DNA from 2 places in the Aquabacterium sp. A08 genome. Region 1 is predicted to be linked to the other one. Evidence: predicted binding sites of a transcription regulator. Region 1 holds the regulator's gene; the other holds the start of a gene.
The links. The regulator FNR, encoded in region 1, switches genes on or off when oxygen is low (the NO sensors DNR and NnrR bind a similar motif). The targets are predictions, from matches to a motif close to TTGATNNNNATCAA.
Positions count from the first base shown of each region.

Region 2: the regulator FNR is predicted to act here: its motif matches at 2,391-2,404, upstream of HA630_RS21945 (OmpW family protein).

Region 1 covers NZ_JAAQQT010000688.1:28,724-36,590, reverse strand. Annotated here, with positions in the region: gene thrS (threonine--tRNA ligase) at 1-1,679, opposite strand, end outside; gene aceA (isocitrate lyase) at 1,913-3,238, opposite strand; gene HA630_RS18615 (sulfite exporter TauE/SafE family protein) at 3,603-4,274, opposite strand; gene hemN (oxygen-independent coproporphyrinogen III oxidase) at 4,308-5,687, opposite strand; gene fnr (fumarate/nitrate reduction transcriptional regulator Fnr) at 5,826-6,542, shown strand; gene HA630_RS18600 (hypothetical protein) at 6,543-6,863, opposite strand; gene HA630_RS18595 (nitrogen fixation protein FixH) at 6,876-7,178, opposite strand; gene ccoG (cytochrome c oxidase accessory protein CcoG) at 7,206-7,867, opposite strand, start outside.
Region 2 covers NZ_JAAQQT010000706.1:32,148-40,014, reverse strand. Annotated here, with positions in the region: partial or broken gene HA630_RS21955 (porin) at 1-48, opposite strand, end outside; one part of gene HA630_RS21950 (IS3 family transposase) at 89-1,044, opposite strand; AL1L pseudoknot at 929-1,045, opposite strand; one part of gene HA630_RS21950 (IS3 family transposase) at 1,044-1,323, opposite strand; gene HA630_RS21945 (OmpW family protein) at 1,676-2,272, opposite strand; gene HA630_RS21940 (hypothetical protein) at 2,438-3,310, opposite strand; gene groES (co-chaperone GroES) at 3,515-3,805, shown strand; gene groL (chaperonin GroEL) at 3,847-5,490, shown strand; gene HA630_RS21925 (DUF6279 family lipoprotein) at 5,582-6,448, opposite strand; gene HA630_RS21920 (delta(1)-pyrroline-2-carboxylate reductase family protein) at 6,531-7,457, shown strand; gene HA630_RS21915 (RidA family protein) at 7,484-7,828, shown strand; gene HA630_RS21910 (MarR family winged helix-turn-helix transcriptional regulator) at 7,845-7,867, opposite strand, start outside.

The sequences.
Region 1 (7,867 bases):
GTTTTGACAATTTCGCGACAGTAATCGGCCTGCGCGTCGGTGATGTTGAGCACCGCCACCTGCACCGGCGCCAGCCAAACCGGCAGCGCGCCGGCGTGCTGTTCCACCAGAATGCCGATGAAACGCTCCAGGCTGCCGACGATGGCGCGGTGCAGAATCACCGGGCGCTGGCGGCTGCCGTCCTCGGCCACGTACTCGGCATCCAGGCGCTCGCTCAGGTTGAAGTCCACCTGGATGGTGCCACACTGCCACTCGCGGCCAATCGCGTCCTTCAGGGTGTATTCGATCTTGGGGCCGTAGAACGCACCGTCGCCTTCCGAAATCACGAAGTCGCAGCCCGAATGGCGCAGGCTGTCCATCAGCGCCTTTTCGGCCTTGTCCCACAGCGCATCCGAGCCGATGCGCGCGGCCGGGCGGGTGGACACTTTGTACAGAATTTCGGTAAAGCCGAAATCGGCGTACACCTTCTTCAACACCTGGGTGAAGGTGTCGCACTCGGGCAGGATCTGGTCTTCGGTACAGAAAATGTGCCCGTCGTCCTGGGTGAAACCGCGCACCCGCATGATGCCGTGCAAACCGCCCGAAGGCTCGTTGCGGTGGCACTGGCCGAACTCGCCGTAGCGCAGCGGCAGGTCGCGGTAGCTCTTGATGCCCTGCTTGTAAATCAGGATGTGGCCGGGGCAGTTCATCGGCTTGAGCGCATAGTCGCGCTTTTCCGACTCGGTCACGAACATGTTGTCGCGGTACTTGTCCCAGTGACCGGTTTTTTCCCACAGCGTCTGGTCCAGGATCTGCGGGCCCTTCACTTCCTGGTAGCCGTTGTCGCGGTACACCTTGCGCATGTACTGCTCCACCTGCTGCCACAGCGTCCAGCCCTTGGGGTGCCAGAACACCAGGCCGGGCGCGTGCTCGTCGATGTGGAACAGGTCCAGTTCGCGGCCCAGCTTGCGGTGGTCGCGCTTTTCGGCCTCTTCCAGCCGGGTCAGGTACTGCTGCAGGTCGTCCTTGCTGGCCCAGGCGGTGCCGTACACGCGTTGCAGCATTTCGTTGCGGTGGTCGCCGCGCCAGTACGCACCGGCCACCTTCATGAGTTTGAAGTGCTTGAGCTTGCCGGTGCTGGGCACGTGGGGGCCACGGCACAAATCTTCAAACGCGCCCTCGCGGTACAGGCTCACGTCTTCGTTGCTCGGGATGCTGGCGATGATCTCGGCCTTGTAGTGCTCGCCCAAGCCCTTGAAATACTCGACCGCCTCGTCGCGCGGCAACACACGGCGCACCACCGGCTCGTCTTTGTTGGCCAGCTCGGTCATCTTCTTTTCGATGGCCGCCAGGTCGTCGGGCGTGAACGGGCGCTTGTACGAGAAGTCGTAATAAAAGCCGTTGTCGATCACCGGGCCAATGGTCACCTGCGCCTCGGGGAACAGCGCCTTCACCGCGTAGGCCAGCAGGTGGGCGGTGGAGTGGCGGATCACCTCCAGCCCATCGGCGTCCTTGGCGGTGACGATGGCCAGGGTGGCGTCCTGCTCGATGCGGTGCGAGGTGTCCACCACCTGGCCGTCCACCTTGCCGGCCAGCGCGGCCTTGGCCAGGCCGGCGCCGATGGAGGCCGCGACCTCGGCCACGGTGACGGGGCCGGGGAACTGGCGTTGCGAACCGTCAGGGAGGGTGATGTTCAACATGGGGAGGGGTCCAGACAACAAAAACGCGGCTCGGGGCCGCGCTGAAAAGAAGAACAAAGTGCAGGCGCGAACTGCCACCCATCAATGGGCAGTGAACAACTCCTGGGTAGTTCGCGGTGTCATAACCGGGGCGCCTTTCTCGTTCTTGTGCAGCTATTTCTTAAGATTTTCCCACAAAAAAGCCCGGGACCGGCCCGGGCTCTCGTCTCCTCGCCCCTGCGGGGCTCGGTGGATCAGTGGAACTGCTCTTCTTCGGTGGAACCGGTCAGAGCCTTCACGCTGGAAGAACCGCCCTGGATCACGGTGGTCACGTCGTCGAAGTAGCCGGTGCCCACTTCCTGCTGGTGCGACACGAAGGTGTAGCCTTGTTCGCGGGCGGCGAATTCCGGCTCTTGCACCATTTCGACGTAGTGCTTCATGCCTTCGCCGCGGGCGTAAGCGTGGGCAAACTTGAAGGTGTTGTACCAGTTGACGTGGATACCGGCCAGGGTGATGAACTGGTACTTGTAGCCCAGCGCCGACAGCTCTTCCTGGAAGGAGGCGATCTGCGAATCGTTGAGGTTCTTCTTCCAGTTGAAGGACGGCGAGCAGTTGTAGGACAGCAGCTTGCCCGGGCAGGCGGCGTGCACGGCTTGCGCGAATTCACGGGCAAAGCCGATGTCGGGCACGCCGGTTTCGCACCACACCAGGTCGGCGTAGGGGGCGTAGGCCACGCCACGGCTGATGGACTGCTCCAGGCCGTTCTTCACGCGGAAGAAGCCTTCCTGGGTGCGCTCGCCGGTCAGGAACGGCTTGTCGTTGGCGTCGTAGTCGCTGGTGATCAGGTTGGCGGCTTCGGCGTCGGTGCGGGCCAGGATCAGGGTCGGCACGCCCATCACGTCGGCAGCGAAGCGGGCGGAGATCAGCTTTTCGACGGCTTCGCGGGTCGGCACCAGCACCTTGCCGCCCATGTGGCCGCATTTCTTGGCCGCGGCCAGCTGGTCTTCGAAGTGCACGCCGGCGGCGCCAGCGGCGATCATGTTCTTCATCAGTTCGAAGGCGTTCAGCACGCCACCGAAACCGGCTTCCGCGTCGGCCACGATGGGCAGGAAGTAGTCGATGAAGCCTTCGTCGCCCGGATTGATGCCACGGCTCCACTGGATTTCGTCGGCACGCTTGAAGGTGTTGTTGATGCGGCGAACCATGGTCGGCACCGAGTCGTAGGCGTACAGCGACTGGTCGGGGTACATGGTTTCGGAGGTGTTGCCGTCGGCGGCGACTTGCCAGCCCGACAGGTACACGGCTTCCAGGCCAGCCTTGGCTTGTTGCATGGCCTGGCCAGCGGTGATGGCGCCGAAAGCGTTGACGTAGCCCTTCTTGGCGCCGCCGTTCACTTTGTCCCACAGCACCTTGGCGCCGCGCTGGGCAAAGGTGTACTCGGGCTGCAGACTGCCGCGCAGGCGCACCACGTCAGCGGCGGTGTAACCGCGCTTGACGCCGTTCCAACGGGGGTTGGTGGCCCAGTCTTTTTCCAGGGCTTCGATTTGCTGCTGGCGGCTCAGGGTCGGGTTGGACGACATGAATAACTCCTGTGGGTTGAAACGAAAGGGGTGACGCCGGGGGTGTGGTGTACACATGCAAGACCGGTGCCTTGTGCTTAAGTTTAAGTCTTCTATAAGACCCACATTCAATCTTATGTCTTATAGAAGACATATTTTTAAGTCAAACAATTCAACAGCTTACATTTTTAATTTCTCAATATGAGAAGTGATTTTTCATATCGGGAAATTTTTCTGCGCCGCAACAAAGCAATATTCCACAATATGGGATATAAAAACCATATCGAGAAAACAAGGCGCCTTTGAGGCGCGTCGGGGCGCACAGGCGTGGAACGGTGGCTGGGCGCCACGCCCCAGAAAGCCGCACGGCAAGGTGCGCAAACGCTCAGGCGCACCAGAGGCCGGTGGGCTGGGTGATGCCCATCCACAGCGCCCAGCCCGAGGTCAGCACCAAGGCGAGGCCCGCCAGGCGGATGCCCCAGCCGCCGGAGCGGGCATCTTTCAGTTTGAGCAACAGCCACGGCGCGGCCGTAAGCGAGACCATGGTGCCCGCCGCAAACGCGGCCATGACCACCGCCCCGTTGAGCGCACTGGCCGACAGGGACGCCACCAGCAGCGCCGAATACAGCAGCCCACACGGCATGAAGGCCCAACCCATGCCCAGCACCACAGGGGCCTTGCCGCCCATGGCCACCATGGCCGGGCGCACCTTGCGCCAGATGCCCTGGGCCCAGCCTTCGATGAAGGCCGGCTGACGCGCCTGCCACAGCAGCACCAGCCCCAGCAGCAAAGCGGCCACGTGCACCATGGTCCACAGCGGCCGAATCACGGCGGTTTGCTGCCCCATCCAGCCCAGGCCCTGCACCGTGCCGCCGGCCAGCGCGCCCATCAGGCTGTAACCCAGCAAGCGGCTGAACTGGAACTTCCACAGCGCCCGGGTGCTGCGCGGCGCGCCGCTGCGCGCGATGCCGGCGCAGGCCGCCCCGCACATGGCCACGCAGTGCGGACCGCCCACCAAGCCCATCACCAGGGCCGACAAGGTCATGGAACCCAACATGCCGCGACTGTAGCAGTGCCGGCCGCTACGGGCTCAGATGATCTTGGAAAAGCGGGCGCGGTCCTGGTCCACCTGCAGGTATTTGTCGAAGGTCATGGCGATGGCGCGCACCAGGTACCAGCCCGACGGGGTTACCTCAATGGCCGTGTCGGTGATGCGCACCAGGCCCAGCTCCACCATGCCCTGCAGCCGCTCCAGTTCGCGCGCGAAGTAGCTGCGGAAGTCGATCAGGTGGGCCAGGCCGACCGACTCGAAATCGACACTGCCTTGGCACATCAGCGCCATGATGACGCTGCGGCGCAGCACGTCGTCGCGGCTCAGGGCCAGCCCACGCACGATGGGCAGGCGCCCCTGGTCCAGGGCGTCGTAGTATTCCTCCAGCGTTTTGGCGTTCTGGCTGTAGGTGGCGCCGATGCGGCCTATGGCCGACACGCCCAGGGCGATCAGGTCGCAGTCGGGCTGGGTGCTGTAGCCCTGGAAGTTGCGGTGCAGCCGGCCCTGGCGCTTGGCCACGGCCAGGGCGTCGTTGGGCAGGGCGAAGTGGTCCATGCCCACGTACACATAACCCCCGGCGCTGAACAGGTCCAGCGAAATCGACAGCATGTCCAGCTTGTCGGCCGGGCTGGGCAGTTCGGCGCTGATGATGCGGCGCTGCGGCTTGAAGCGGGCCGGCAGGTGGGCGTAGGCGTAGAGCGCGATGCGGTCGGGGCGCAGCACCTGCACCTGTTCCAGCGTGTGGCGGAACGATTCGGGCGTTTGCTGCGGCAGGCCGTAGATCAGGTCGACGTTGACCGACTCAAAGCCGATGCGGCGCGCCGCCGCCACCAGCGCAAACACCTGCTCGGCCGGCTGCACCCGGTGCACCGCTTTTTGCACGGTGGGGTCAAAGTCCTGCACGCCAAAGCTCAGGCGGTTGAAGCCCAGCCGGTGCAGGTGCTCCAGCCGCGCCTCGGTCACGGTGCGCGGGTCCACCTCCACCGAATACTCGCCGCCCGGCACCAGGGTGAACTGGCGGCGGATCATGGCCACCAGGTCCTCCAGTTCGGCGTCGCTCAGGAAGGTGGGCGTGCCGCCGCCCAGGTGCATTTGCGAGACGTGGTGCCCGCGCCCGAAATGCTGCACCTGCAGCTCCAGTTCGCGCGACAGGTAGCGCAGGTACTCGGCCGCCTTGCTGTGGTGTTTGGTGATGACCTTGTTGCAAGCGCAGTAGTAGCACACCGACTCGCAGAACGGGATGTGCACGTAGATCGACAGGGGCAACGCCAGGGAACCGGCGCGGCGCTGCTCCAGCGCCTGGGTGTAGTCTTTTTCTGTGAACGCCTCCACAAAGCGGTCGGCCGTCGGGTAGGAGGTGTAGCGCGGCCCGGGCACGTCAAAACGCTTGAGCAGGCCTTCGTCGATGACATGGTTCACAGGTACTTCTCCAATCTGGGAGTAATGTGCCGCAAAGCCCCCGCTGCGCCATTGACGTGAGTCAAACAAAACGGCCAGCGTCACCCATGGGCGTTATCATTCGACGCATCTGCCTGCGCACCGTATCGGTGGTTACTTATGGACTTACACAGCATCAAAGTCGCGTGTTCGAGCTGCAACCTGCGCGAACTCTGCCTGCCGGTTGGCCTGAGTGCCGACGAGATGAGCAAACTGGACCACGTGATCTCGACCCGGCGCCGGGTCAAGCGCGGCACCTCGCTGTTCAATGCCGGCGATGCCTTCACCTCGCTCTACGCGGTGCGCTCGGGCTTCTTCAAGACGAGTGTGACCACCGCCGACGGGCGCGACCAGGTCACCGGCTTCCAGATGACGGGTGAGATCATCGGCATGGACGGCATCGTGCAGGACAAGCACTCCTGCGCCGCGATTGCCCTGGAAGACGCCGAGGTCTGCGTGCTGCCCTTCGACAAGCTGGAACAGCTGTCGCGCGAATTCAGCACGCTGCAGCACCACGTGCACAAGATCATGAGCCGTGAAATCGTGCGCGACCACGGGGTGATGCTGCTGCTGGGCAGCATGCGGGCAGAGGAGCGGCTGGCCGCCTTCCTGCTGAACCTGGTGCAGCGCCTGCACGCCCGGGGGTTCTCACAGTCCGAACTGATCCTGCGCATGACGCGCGAGGAAATCGGCAGTTACCTGGGCATGAAGCTCGAAACGGTGAGCCGCACCTTCTCCAAGTTCATGGACGACGGCATCATCGACGTGAAGCAGCGCTACGTCCACATCAAGGACACGCAGGCGCTGGCGGCCATCGTCAGCCAGCCGGCCGACTGATCAACAGCAGCCCCCGCCCGAGCAACCTTTGCCCCTGGCCCCTGGCTGGGTGCAGTCGGCGGGCCGCTGGTCGGGCGGCACGGGGCAGCGGTTGACCTCGAACGGCGACATGGCCAGCAGCGTGGTCAAGGCGCTGGAGGCCACGGTGGCGCCCCAGAAAAAGAAAAACGACACGGTGTAAATGGCCTGGTTCGACCAGCCCAGCGGCCGCCCCTGCCAATGCAGTTCGCTGGGGTCCACCAGCGCAAACACCACCATTTCCAGCACCCCAGCCACCAGAAAAGCCGGCCAGGCGATCCACATCCAGCGTTGGGCCCACATGCGCGTCTCCGGTCAGTCTTTGGGCAGGGTGGGGGTGACCGCGTGGTTGCGCGCCTGGTTGGCGGGCATCACGCTGAGTTCGGCCGCGGTGCGGGCCTCGGGCGACAGGGTTTCCACCGCGGCCGGGGTGACGCGCACCGGGGTGGCCGAGCGGTCCAGCACCGGGTCGGCATGGGTCACGGCGATGTAGACGGTGACGATGCAGGCGACGATGACGGCCAGCGGCCCGCCCAGCACCAACCACACATAGGGCTCCCGGTACCAGGGTTGGGCGGGGCGCTGGGCCGGCACCAGGGCAGGGTTCAAGGTGGACATGGCGGTTCTCCGGGAAGGGAATGGGGGTCAGCGCGGCACGAGGAAGACGGACTTTTCGGTCACCCGCAGCGCAGCGTCGTCGGCCGATTCCACCACAAAGGTGATGGGATGCGAGCCGGACCCGGCCGCGCCCGGCGGCACCTGCACCCGCACCGCGAGCGAACGCACCTCGGTCGGCAACACGGCCACGGTCGGGTCGGACGCCAGCGCAATGCCAGGCAGGCCGTCCACACTGACGCGGTAGGTCTGGGGCGCCTCGGTGGCGTTCATCACCTGCAGGCGGTACACGTTTTCGATGCGGCCCTGGTCCACCAGCCGCGCCAGGGCGCCGCGGTCGCGGATCACGTCCACCTTGAGCGGCGTGCGCAAGAACAGGCTCACGCCCACGGCCACGCTGATGAGCAAGAGGATGCCGCTGTACACCAACACCCGCGGGCGCAGGCCGCGGCGCACCATCTGGGCGGTGGTCCAGCCGTTGGCCATGCCGTTTTGTGTCGAATACTTGATGAGGCCGCGCGGGTAACCCACCTTGTCCATCACGTCGTCGCACACGTCGATGCAGGCCCCGCAGCCGATGCATTCGTACTGCAGGCCCTTGCGGATGTCGATGCCGGTGGGGCAAACCTGCACACACAAGGTGCAGTCCACGCACGAACCCAGGCCCAGTGCCGCCGGATCGGCCTTTTTGG
Region 2 (7,867 bases), on a different contig from region 1:
CGCGCCCATCAAGGCTGCCGCGGCCACGCCCAGTTTCCCACCTCTCATGCTGTTTGAACCGCCCCGGGTTTCAAGGAGGCTGGTTGGTTTAAGTTGAAACCTCTGTCGAGGTGTTGCTGTTGGCGAATTGCCTCCAGTAGTTTGCCTCAGCTTCTGCCGGAGGGATGCCCCCAATCGGCGTGAGCAGTCGGATGTGGTTGAACCAGTGCACCCATTGCAGGGTGGCCAGTTCCACGGATTCCCTGTTCTTCCAGGGTCCCCGGCGGTGAATCAACTCGGCCTTGTACAGCCCGTTGATGGTTTCTGCCAGTGCGTTGTCGTAGCTGTCGCCCCGGCTGCCCACTGATGGCTGGATGCCCGCCTGGTCCAGGCGTTCGGTGTAGCGTATGGAAACGTATTGACTGCCCCTGTCGGAATGGTGCGTCAGGGCATGTGCCGCAGGCTGACGTTCGTACAGTGCCTGCTCCAGCGCATCCAGCACGAAGTCCGTCTGCATGCTGCGGCTGACTCGCCAGCCCACAATGCGCCGGGCGTACACATCCACCACAAAGGCCACGTACAGCCAGCCCTGCCAGGTGCTGACATAGGTGAAGTCCGACACCCACAACTCGTTGGGTCGGCTGGCCTTGAATTGCCGGTTGACGTGGTCCAGCGGGCACGGTGCGGAGGTGTCTGGCGTGGTGGTGCGCACCGTCTTGCCACGGCGTGCCCCTTGCAGGCCCATGGCACGCATCAGCCGCTCCACGGTACAACGTGCCACCGGGATGCCCTCGCGGTTCATCTGCAGCCAGACCTTGTCAGCCCCGTAGACCTGCCAGTTGGCGTGCCACACGCGCTGGATGTCGGCTTTCAAACCCTCGTCACGCAGGGCACGCGCACTGCGCAACTGTGGATTGCGCTGGCGAGCGGCATGGCGCCAGTAGCACGACGGGGCCATCTGCAACACCCGGCAGATGGGCTCGACCCCGTAGTCATCACGGTGGCGGTCGATGTAGTTCTTCAAGACTTCAATCGGCGGTCGAGCTCCGCCTGCGCAAAAAAAGCGCTGGCCGTCTTGAGGATGTCATTGGCCCGGCGCAACTCCTTGACCTCGCGCTCCAGTTCCTTGATGCGTTGCGCCTCCGAAGTGGTGGTGCCGACACGCTGGCCGCTGTCGACCTCGGCCTTCTTGACCCATTCGTTGAGGGTCTGCGGCACGCAGCCAATCTTGGGGGCTATAGATTCAATGGCTGCCCACAGAGAGGGGTAGTCGGCTCGGTGCTCCTGCACCATGCGCACGGCGCGCTCGCGGACCTCGGGTGAGAACTTGTTTGACTTGGTCATGGCTCCATCTTCTCAGACGTTGGAGCCTCCTCAATTCCCGGGGCGGTTCAGTTTGCCATGTCATCTGCTCCAGTTTTGGTCCAACGGTTTGCCCCCGGCGCTGGCATGCACCGGTTTGGGCACTGCGCACACACAAGCTTGGCCAGCCGCCCACCCGGGCCGCTGTGCGCACTTTTTGTGCGCGCTTTTGTATACAAAACTACTAATGCAAAGACTGGGCCAGACGGATGCGTCGCGGCCAGCAAAAAGCCGGTGAGGCCACGGCGCCACCGGCTTTGCTACCCAGGGGGATCGGTGTGGTGGCGCCGTCAACACCACCCAAAAACCGCCACCACCTGGCGGACCAGTGAGGTCAGAACTTCCAGCCCAGACCCACGCCGACCAGCAGTGGATCGACCTTGAAGGTGTCGATCTTGGCGCCCGCATCGGTCACATCGGTCTTGATGAAGACTTTTTTGACGTCGATGTTGAAGTACATGTCTTTGGCCACGGGAATGTCCACGCCCACCTGCAGCGCGCCGCCCCAGCTGTTGCGCTTGATGTCCAGCGGGGCCGGCAGGTTCACCGAGCTGAAGCGGGTGAAGTTGATACCCGCGCCGACATAGGGCTTGAAGCCGGGGGCGTCGAAGTGGTATTGCAGCGTCAGGGTGGGCGGCAGGTGCTTGAGGGTACCGATCGGCGCGCCGCCCAGCGACACGGTCTGCTTTTGCGGCACGGTCAAAATCAGTTCGGCGGCCAGGTTCTTGTTGAAGAAGTAGGTGAAGTCCACCTCGGGCAGCGTCTTGTTGTTGATGGACACGGGCACCGCCGGGTCGCTGTTTTTGTTGGCAGCGTCCAGATGCACCACGCGGGCGCGGACCAGCCAGTCGCCCTCTTTGAAGTCTTGCGCCATGGCGGTGCCGGAAACGAGTGCGGCGCCCACGGCCGCGGCAAGCAGGTATTGGTTCATGGTGTGTGGTGTGTCGTGCAAGGGAACATTCCCTGCCGGCATTGGAAGCCCGCACACCCGGCGCGGGTTTGCGCCACATCAAACCCGGGGGTTAACCCGCGCCGCGCGAACGAAGGGTTTGATCTGCGTCAAACCGCCCCACAGGGGCCGCGGCAGGGCACCGCATCAGGCCGGAGACTTTGTGCGGCGCAACCACAGCCAAGCCAACCAGGGCAGCAGGGCAGCCACCAAAGCAGCGGCAATGGCCACGCCTTCCTGCCACTGCCGGCTGCGGGCCAACTGGTCGCGCACCTCTTGGGCGTTGACCAGCACGCACTGCGGCGCGTACTTCTGCGTTTGGTGTGGCGCCACCCACCAACGCCGCTCCATGGACTTTCCTTGGGCGTGGTGGCGCACGTAGCCGCTTTCACACAGGGCTTGCCAATACGCCTGGCGGTCGCTGGCGTGGTCGGCCATGAAACCCATGATGCCCAGCGGGTGCGTCAGGCACGCGCGGGTGCGGGGGCAGGCGGCGTAGAGCTTGCGCGCCGCCTCGGGTTGGCGAAACAGGTGCGCCCAGGCGCCCAGGGTCTGATCGACCTGGTACTTGAAACCCTCGGGCCGCTGCCGCATGCCGATCAGGTAGTCGGACGACACATGTCCAGCCGGCGTGACGGCCTGCATCCAGCCTGTGGCGTGCGCAGACCGGATGCCTTGATCCACCCACTGGTAACCGCAAGCGCACAGCAGCAGCCAGGCGATGTACCAGAAACCCTTGGTACCCAGCAGGCGCGCAAGGGCCGCGCCGGCACTGCCGGAATGAGTGCCCGCGTGGCCCGCGCCCACCGGCAATTCCCCGGCACGCCAAACGGGGGGCGCCGTGTGCTGGGCCTGCAGGTTTTGGAGGTAGCTGCTGGTTTCCTGGTGCAGGCGCTGCGCGTCCGCCATGGACTGGTGGTTTTGCTGCTGCATGCGGTGGTTCCAGTAGTCCGTGGAACCCACGCTGGATTCGTTCATGCGGTGGCCGTGCTCGGCGGCCTTGTCGTCGTGGTAAGTCACATGCACCTCCCTGTGTTGACCCGGCGGCCATGATAGGGCCCGAGCGTCCACCCCCACGGCCACGGGATTTTTTGACCCCTGGGCCTTGAAAAGGCGTGAGGCCGCCTCTATCATTAGCACTCGCTGGGGTTGAGTGCTAACACTGTGGTGGGCACCCCCCACGATCTGTCCAACACGTTTCTTTTTTACTGAGCAGGAGATCTCATGAAACTTCGTCCCCTCGCCGATCGCGTGATCGTCAAGCGCATGGAAAATGAAACCAAGACCGCTTCGGGCATCGTGATCCCCGACAACGCCGCCGAAAAGCCCGACCAGGGCGAAGTGCTGGCCGTGGGCCCGGGCAAGACGAACGACAAGGGCGAAACCAAGGCCCTGTCCGTGAAAGTGGGCGACCGCGTGCTGTTCGGCAAATACAGTGGCCAGACCGTGAAGGTCGATGGCGACGAACTGCTGGTCATGAAGGAAGACGACCTGTTTGCCGTGGTCGAGAAGTAATTTGCCCCTGTTGCAACCCAAACACTGAAGGAACCTGAAAAATGGCAGCAAAAGACGTAGTGTTCGGCGGCGAAGCCCGCGCCCGCATGGTCGAGGGCGTGAACGTCCTGGCCAACGCCGTGAAAGTGACCCTGGGCCCCAAAGGCCGCAACGTGGTGCTGGAGCGTTCGTTCGGCGCCCCGACCGTGACTAAGGACGGCGTGTCCGTGGCCAAGGAAATCGAGTTGAAGGACAAGCTGCAGAACATGGGCGCCCAGATGGTCAAGGAAGTCGCTTCCAAGACCTCGGACAACGCCGGTGACGGCACCACCACCGCGACCGTGCTGGCCCAGGCCATCGTGCGCGAAGGCATGAAGTACGTGGCCGCCGGCATGAACCCGATGGACCTCAAGCGCGGCATCGACAAGGCCGTGGAAGCCCTGATCGCCGAGCTGAAGAAGGCCTCCAAGCCCACCACCACCTCCAAAGAGATCGCCCAGGTGGGTTCCATCTCCGCCAACTCCGACTCCAGCATCGGCGACATCATCGCCAACGCCATGGACAAAGTGGGCAAGGAAGGCGTGATCACCGTGGAAGACGGCAAATCGCTGCAGAACGAGCTGGATGTCGTGGAAGGCATGCAGTTTGACCGCGGCTACCTGTCGCCCTACTTCATCAACAACCCCGAGAAGCAGGCCGCGCTGCTGGACAACCCCTTCGTGCTGCTGTTCGACAAGAAGATCAGCAACATCCGCGACCTGCTGCCCACGCTGGAAGCCGTGGCCAAGGCCGGCCGTCCGCTGCTGATCATTGCCGAAGACGTGGAAGGCGAAGCCCTGGCGACCCTGGTGGTGAACACCATCCGTGGCATCCTGAAGGTCGTGGCTGTGAAGGCCCCGGGCTTCGGCGACCGCCGCAAGGCCATGCTGGAAGACATCGCCATCCTGACCGGCGGCAAGGTGATCGCTGAAGAAGTGGGCCTGACCCTGGACAAGGTGACCCTGGCCGACCTGGGCCAGGCCAAGCGCGTGGAAATCGGCAAGGAAAACACCACCATCATCGATGGCGCCGGTGCCGCTGCCGACATCGAAGCCCGCGTGAAGCAGATCCGCATCCAGATCGAAGAAGCCACCAGCGACTACGACCGCGAGAAGCTGCAAGAGCGCGTGGCCAAGCTGGCCGGCGGTGTGGCCGTCATCAAGGTCGGTGCCGCCACCGAAGTCGAGATGAAGGAAAAGAAGGCCCGCGTGGAAGACGCGCTGCACGCCACGCGCGCTGCGGTGGAAGAAGGCATTGTGGCCGGCGGTGGCGTGGCCCTGCTGCGCGCCAAGCAATCGGCCGGCACCATCACCGGTGACAACGCCGACCAGCAAGCCGGTATCAGCCTGGTGCTGAAGGCCATCGAAGCGCCGCTGCGCGAGATCGTGGCCAACGCCGGTGGCGAGCCGAGCGTGGTGGTGAACGCCGTGCTGGGTGGCCAGGGCAACTACGGCTTCAACGCCGCCAACGACACCTACGGCGACATGATCGAGATGGGCATTCTGGACCCGACGAAAGTGACCCGCACCGCGCTGCAGAACGCCGCGTCCGTGGCCAGCCTGATGCTGACCACCGAGTGCATGGTGGCCGAGGCCCCGAAGGACGACGCACCGGCCATGCCGGGCGGCATGGGTGACATGGGCGGCATGGGCGGCATGGGCATGTAAGCCCGCCGGCCTGGGCGGCCCCGCGGCCGCCCGGTGCTGCACACACCACCCCGCCGGGAGCGATCCCGGCGGGGTTTTTTTGCGTCTGGGCTCAGCCGCCCAAGGCGGCCAGCGCGGTGAAATCGCTGGCAAAGCCCTGGAGTTTTTGCTGGGCGTGGTGGCGTTGTTCGGGCGTGGTGCGCTGGTGCCATTCGGCCAGGAAGGCGCAGCTGTCGGCCCGCCAGGCGGCCTGCTGGGCCTGTTGCGCCGAGTCGGGCGGCTGCCACCAACGGGCCCAGGCGGCGCGGGCTTCGGCCTCGGCCGGGGCGCCGGCCTGGATGCGGCGCACCGCCTCCAGCAGCACCGCGTGCTGGCGTTCGCGCTCGGCCACGGCACGCTCGGGGTCGAAGGCGCTGCGCTGCAGGCGCTGGCGCAACCAGTCGCGCTGGGCCGGGCTGGTGCGGCCGTACAGCATTTCCAGCCGTTCCACGGCCTTGTCCAGGCGCCGGGGGGCGACCTCGCCGGCGGGCGCCACAAAGTCCGCGCGGAATTCGGCCAGGCGTTCGGCGTGGCGGCCCTGCCAGTGCGCCAGTTGCGCCGGGGTGAGGCCGCCGGCCAGGCGCGCCAGCCACGGCAGGGCCTGGGCGCCGGCCTCGTCGAGCCAGCCGCTCAGGCGGGGCCATTCGGCGCAGACCTGCTGGGCGGTCACGTCGGCCCCGGCCAGGACCTGCCAGCGCGCCAGCGTCTGCGCGTACTGCGGCAGGTGCTGGCGCCGGTGCCAGGCGTGCCATTGGGCCAGGTCGGCCCGCACGGCGGCGGACTGCGTGCGGTCGAGGTTGAGCAGGCCGTCCAGGCGCCAGTGGGCCAGGGTGGGCAGGCGGTTGTAGGCCACCGACACCAGGCTGCAGCCGGCCAGCGTCATGGCCAGCGCAGCGGCCGCCCAGCGGGCGCGGCGCAGCGGCAAGAAACGGAAGGTCATGCCGCCAAGGTTAGCCGGGCTGGGGCCACTGGCGCGGCGGCACGGCCCAAACCCGACCCGCGCGGGCAGGTACAGTGTGGCCATGAGCGCCACCCTGTCCCCCCACGCCACCGCCCAAGCCCTGCCCTACCCTGCGCTGGCCCAGCAGATCGAAGCCGTGCTGCGCGACCCGAGCGTGCGGGTGCCGCCCCGGCTGGTGGAGCGGCTGGCCAACGGCGCCAGCCTGTTCGTGATGCCGGCCCACGACGCACAGGTGGCCATCACCAAACTCATCACCTTTGTGCACGACAACGCCACGCGCGGACTGCCCAGCATCCAGGGCGACATTGTGGTGTTCGACGTGGCCACCGGCAGCCGCCGCGCGCTGCTGGACGGCCCGACGGTGACGGCGCGGCGCACGGCCGCGGTGTCGCTGCTGGCCGCGCAACGGCTGGTCCCCCACCCCGCCGGCCCGCTGCTGATCGTGGGCGCGGGGGTGCAGGGGCGGGCGCACCTGGACGCCTTCCACGCCGGCCTGGGGGTGCGCGAGGTGCGGGTGGCCTCGCGCAGCCGCGCCAGCGCCGATGCGCTGGTGGCGCACGCCCGAGCCTTGGGGCTGCAAGCCCGCGCGGTGGACGACGCCGACGCGGCGCTGGCCGACTGCCCGCTGGTGGTGACCGCCACCAGTGCCCAGGCCGTGGCGCTGCGCGGCACGCCCCGGCCCGACGCCTTCGTGGCCGCCGTGGGCGCCTTCACCCCGCAGATGGTGGAGTGGGCGCCCGGCGTCTGCCAGCACCTGGCGCGCACCGGCACGCTGGTGGTGGACACGCGCGACGCCGACCACGAGGCCGGTGACCTGCTGCAGGCCGGCCTGGACGTGACCGCCCTGCCGTCCCTGGCCGACGTGGTGAACCGCACCCCCGCCTGGCACGGCCCGCGGCCGGGCGGCCCGGTGTTCTTCAAAAGCTGCGGCTGGGCCGGCTGGGACCTGGCCGCCGCCCGTTGCGCCCTCGCCCACGCCGCACCCTGACCCTTTGCATTCGGAGGAAATTGCCCATGGTTCAACGCTTTGACGTCGGTCCGCGCCTGTCGGAAATGGCCATCCACAACGGCACGGTGTACCTCGCCGGCCAGGTGCCAGAGGACGCCGACCTGGACATCGAGGGCCAGACCCGGCAGGTGCTGGCCGCCATCGACGCGCTGCTGGCGCGTGCCGGCACCGACAAGACCCGGCTGCTGATGGTGCAGATTTTCATCGCCGACCTGGCCGACTTCGACGGGCTGAACCGCGCCTGGGACGCCTGGGTGCCGGCCGGCCACACGCCCCCGCGCGCCACGGTGCAGGCGGCGCTGGCCCGCCCCGGCTGGCGGGTGGAAATCGTGGCCACCGCGGCCCTGTAAGCCCCCGCCCGGGGGCTCAGACGATTGGGCGACGCGCCC